One region of the Tissierella sp. MB52-C2 genome, then DNA from elsewhere that is predicted to be linked to it. Evidence: a T-box and tRNA genes for the amino acid it is inferred to sense, from the RefSeq annotation. Region 1 holds a T-box; the other holds one or more tRNA genes.
The links. The T-box of region 1 lies ahead of tyrS (tyrosine--tRNA ligase). A T-box ahead of a tRNA ligase gene usually reads a tRNA of that ligase, here a tRNA-Tyr.
Positions count from the first base shown of each region.

Region 2: it has a tRNA-Tyr gene. The T-box ahead of tyrS (tyrosine--tRNA ligase) is inferred to sense a tRNA for this amino acid. The anticodon was not compared.

Region 1 covers NZ_CP133261.1:843,259-845,645, forward strand. The annotation lists gene RBU61_RS04200 (hypothetical protein) at 1-626, shown strand, start outside; T-box leader at 759-1,015, shown strand; gene tyrS (tyrosine--tRNA ligase) at 1,099-2,307, shown strand.
Region 2 covers NZ_CP133261.1:1,840,252-1,842,638, forward strand. The annotation lists gene asnA (aspartate--ammonia ligase) at 1-179, opposite strand, end outside; T-box leader at 293-541, opposite strand; tRNA gene RBU61_RS09260 (tRNA-Arg) at 858-934, opposite strand; tRNA gene RBU61_RS09265 (tRNA-Gly) at 948-1,021, opposite strand; tRNA gene RBU61_RS09270 (tRNA-Gly) at 1,037-1,111, opposite strand; tRNA gene RBU61_RS09275 (tRNA-Tyr) at 1,128-1,212, opposite strand; tRNA gene RBU61_RS09280 (tRNA-Thr) at 1,280-1,355, opposite strand; tRNA gene RBU61_RS09285 (tRNA-Asp) at 1,475-1,551, opposite strand; tRNA gene RBU61_RS09290 (tRNA-Val) at 1,681-1,756, opposite strand; tRNA gene RBU61_RS09295 (tRNA-Glu) at 1,787-1,861, opposite strand; tRNA gene RBU61_RS09300 (tRNA-Met) at 1,930-2,006, opposite strand; tRNA gene RBU61_RS09305 (tRNA-Leu) at 2,065-2,153, opposite strand; tRNA gene RBU61_RS09310 (tRNA-Asn) at 2,169-2,243, opposite strand; rRNA gene rrf (5S ribosomal RNA) at 2,247-2,363, opposite strand.

The sequences.
Region 1 (2,387 bases):
GTGAAACCTATATCCAGGAAGTTATGGAGAATTTAGAGCCTAAAATTTCAGAGGAAGAAGCAATAAAGTCAGCTAAAGAGATTGTTGAGAAAGTATATAATGTAGACCTTGATAATATGAAAATCAGCTGTAGTTTCGATTCAACTGGGTTAAACAATAAAAAATATTGGAGTGTTGGATTTCAACCTAAAAACTTAGATACCTTAAGGGAACAGGAAAAACTATATTGGATATACTTTACAAAAGTTGATATTTATGATGGCAATGTAGTATATGTGGATTCATTTTATAGCAATCAAATGTCAGAAAGAGAGGGAGTAGCAGAAACAGATTTAAATAATATAGAGGAATATAAAAAAATGTCTGAAGAAATTCTAATAGAAAAGCTGAATATAAAGAATGTGGAATTCCTTAAAGCCTATGTTCGAAAACCTAATAACTTATTACCACATAAGATAACAAGTAAAAACCTATATCTAGTATTCAAGGCAGAAGATAGATATGTAGAAATGTTATTTTTATATGGAAGTAAAAGAATGGTGGGATTATCTTTCTATGATGACCCAGTAGAGCTAAATGAAAGAATTAATAAAATAGAAGAAAGATCCATAGGGAACATAAATTAGAATATATAATGAAGAAATAATAGTAAAATATCTAATTTTAATCGTTGACTTATTAAAAAATATAATATATAATCTTTCTAATTAATCATTGAATAATGAATATTTGCTGTATTTTGCATTTTGACTATAAAAATAAAAGTTGTGATAAGAATTAGTAGCAATCAGTATACCAAACAGAAAGTTACCGTATGATGAGAGGTGCATGGTTAGGGATTGTGAATACATCTTTGAGCTTTGCACCGAAGAGTTTTTACTTAGTAGGCTGCAACGGAAATCAGCTACCGTTATCTTGCTAGGGTATCTCATCTATGATGATGTACTTAATAAGGTAAGTAATGTGAGTTACTTATGAATTTAAGGTGGTAACACGAAATAATCTCGTCCTTTTGGAAACAATAGGGCGAGTTTTTTTATTGCTGAATTTTATAAGACTTTTAGATACTGAAAATAATATTTTAAGGAGATGTTAAATATGTTGAAGCCAAAAGAACAAATGCCAATTATTTTAAAGGGAGTCCATACTTTAATAAATGAAGAAGAGTTACTAGAAAAACTTAAAAAATCCTATAATCAGAAAAAACCATTAACTATTAAGCTGGGGCTGGACCCTTCTGCACCAGATATACATTTAGGCCATGCAGTCGTATTGCGTAAAATTAAACAAATGCAGGATTTAGGACATCATGTAGTAATTGTAATTGGAGATTTTACTGGAAAAATAGGTGATCCAACTGGGAAATCAAAGGGTAGAACTACTTTGAGTGATGAGGAAGTAAAGGAAAATGCTAAAACCTATTGTGAACAGATATTCAAAATACTTGATGTAGAAAAAACTGAAGTAAGGTTTAATAGTGAATGGCTTTCTAAACTTACTTTTGAAGATGTTATCAAACTTGCTGCTACTACAACAGTAGCTAGGATTCTTGAACGAGATGATTTCCATAATAGGTATCAGAATCAAGTTCCAATAGGAATTCATGAGTTTTTTTATCCATTAATGCAGGCATACGATTCCATTGAATTAAATTCAGATATTGAACTTGGAGGAACAGATCAAACCTTTAATATTCTTATGGGCAGAAATCTTCAAAAGTCATTTGAACAGGAACAGCAGATTGCTATGTTTATGCCTATTCTTGAAGGCTTAGACGGTGTGGAAAAAATGAGTAAAAGTCTTAAAAACTATATTGGTATAAATGAACCTGCTGAGATAATGTTTAAAAAGGTTATGGAAATTCCTGATGGGCTTATTATTAAATATTTTGAACTAGCAACTGACGAGCATCCTGATAAAATAGATAATATCAAATCAGAACTAAATAGTGGTGCAAATCCTCGAGATGTTAAATACCATTTGGCTAAAATTATAGTGTCACTTTACCGTAGTCCAGAAGAAGTAGAAAGGGCTATTGTATATTATGATACAGCATTTAGCAAAAAGGATATTCCAGAGGATATTCCAGAGCTATTAGTTAAAGGAGATAAAGAGACCATTGGAGATATTATTTTAGAAATAGTAAAAATAAATCTTGTAAAAAGTAAAAGTGAATTTATCCGATTAATAAATCAAGGAGGAGTTCAGTTAAATGGTGAAAAACTAACATCAGATGATATAAATAAGCCTATTAAATCAAATGATGTTATAAGGATAGGAAAAAAACGGTTTTTAAGATTTAAATAAAGTAGATTAATAGATAATAACTAACTTTTTTAAAAAGGGGACAAAGTACCATATCTTGAAAAACTTGACAATTACTTTAA
Region 2 (2,387 bases), 1.0 Mb from region 1:
ATCTCAAAAGATACAGCTTTTTCTACTCCAGTCAAGTTATCATTTAATCCACTATGAGGTGTTACAAATAATGGGGCTGATACTCTAATTAGATTTAGTTTTTCAGCTAATTTTCTTTCAAAATAATCTTTTATTTGTTTTATTGCCACTTGAGTTTCTCTTTGATTTAATTCTGTCATATTTTTTCCTCCTAGTTCAAAATTCATAATAATAAATAAATGATACGTTTGACCTACCATCGATTTGCAAAAAACGCAAATCAAGTTAGATCATAAAAAAACCTTTCATCCATATAAAGGACGAAAGGTTAAATTCCGTGGTACCACCTTAGTTAGCAATAGGCTCACTTAAATAAGTACAGATTATATTACAATCGATACTTTATAGTCGATATCAGGCTATTCCCGTCTAAGTCTACTTTTTTACAATTTCGGTTAGATGCTCAAGAATGTTCTTCATTTATTAACTCGTATCGGAATTCCACCATCGCCGACTCTCTATAACTCTATCAATAAATTACTCTTTCTCTCAAAGCATTATTTTTAAATTATAAATAGTATAGCGTGGTATTTGATTAAAGTCAAGAGGAAATTTTTAAAAAATAAATTTATTTATTTAAACTAATTAAAATACTAAAGATATAACTTTTCCCAATTCTACTACCTGTCATTAAATCTTCATCCAAATTCAGCCGCAGATGTTACTATTCCAAAACTCCTGACAGTATTCTTTATACCAATTCATAAAAGATAGATTCCTATGAATCAACTATAAAAAAAATAGACACTCTGACTACCGAAAAAACATCGAATAATCAGTGTATCTATTTCTGTTGAGAATGGTCTAAAATAGCCGTTTGGCGTACCCTGAGGGAGTCGAACCCCCGACCTTCTGGTTCGTAGCCAGACACTCTATCCAGCTGAGCTAAGGGTACCTATAAATATAAATGGAGCGGGTGAAGGGAATCGAACCCTCGCAACCAGCTTGGAAGGCTGGGGCTCTACCACTGAGCTACACCCGCATGACAAAAAAGTATTGGAGCGGAAGACGAGATTCGAACTCGCGACCCTCGCCTTGGCAAGGCGATGCTCTACCACTGAGCCACTTCCGCATAATTGTTTTTATAATGGTGGAGGAGACTGGATTCGAACCAGTGAAAGCTTAGCTAACGGATTTACAGTCCGTCCCCTTTAGCCACTTGGGTACTCCTCCTAATTGTAACAGTGCCCTAGGGACTACCATATTTAGAAAGTATTTACTATAAAATAAAATATTTTCTTGGAGCTGGCGAGAGGAATTGAACCCCCAACCTACTGATTACAAGTCAGTTGCTCTGCCGATTGAGCTACGCCAGCAAACATATCATTTCGCAGTCTCGCAACTCAAATCTATTTACTCGTTACACTCCTATAGATTTGGTGCTCGTTGCGTTTGACCTACATCAATTCGCTACGCTTATTGTGTTAGATCATAATGGCGACCTGGAAGGGACTCGAACCCTCGACCTCCAGCGTGACAGGCTGGCATTCTAACCAACTGAACTACCAGGCCATTATTGTTTTGTTTTTTCTTCGCAGTTTCGCAACTCAAATCTATTTACTCATTACACTCCTATAGATTTGGTGCTTATTGCGTTTGACCTACCTACAACTCACTATCGTTCGTTGGGTTAGATCATAATGGTGGGCACAACAGGGCTCGAACCTGTGACCCCCTGCTTGTAAGGCAGGTGCTCTCCCAACTGAGCTATGCGCCCATATTATCTTTGACCTATATTAGATTATAATGGTGACCCCACCGGGATTCGAACCCGGGTTACCGCCGTGAAAGGGCGATGTCTTAACCGCTTGACCATGGGGCCTTACTTGAATTATGGTTGATTCTCACGAACACTACCACTACTGAATTATGTACTCTGAACTAAATTAATGGTTGCGGGAGCCGGATTTGAACCGACGACCTCCGGGTTATGAGCCCGACGAGCTGCCAAACTGCTCCATCCCGCGGCATTTTTATTTAATTCTATTCTTATCGTTGCACCCAACCTATTGAGTTAGGTCATAATGGTGCCGGAGACCGGAATCGAACCGGTACGATCGGTGAGGATCGCAGGATTTTAAGTCCTGTGCGTCTGCCTGTTCCGCCACTCCGGCGTTTTATGTTTCTAATGGCTCTTGGGGTGGGACTCGAACCCACAACCTACCGGTTAACAGCCGGTTGCTCCGCCATTGAGCTACCCAAGATCAGCCCGGCAACTTCCTACTCTCCCAGGTCGTTTCCAACCAAGTACCATCGGCGTTAAGATGCTTAACTTCTGTGTTCGGTATGGGTACAGGTGTGTCCATCTTGCTATCGTCACCAGACGAAAACTATCAATTGCAATATTT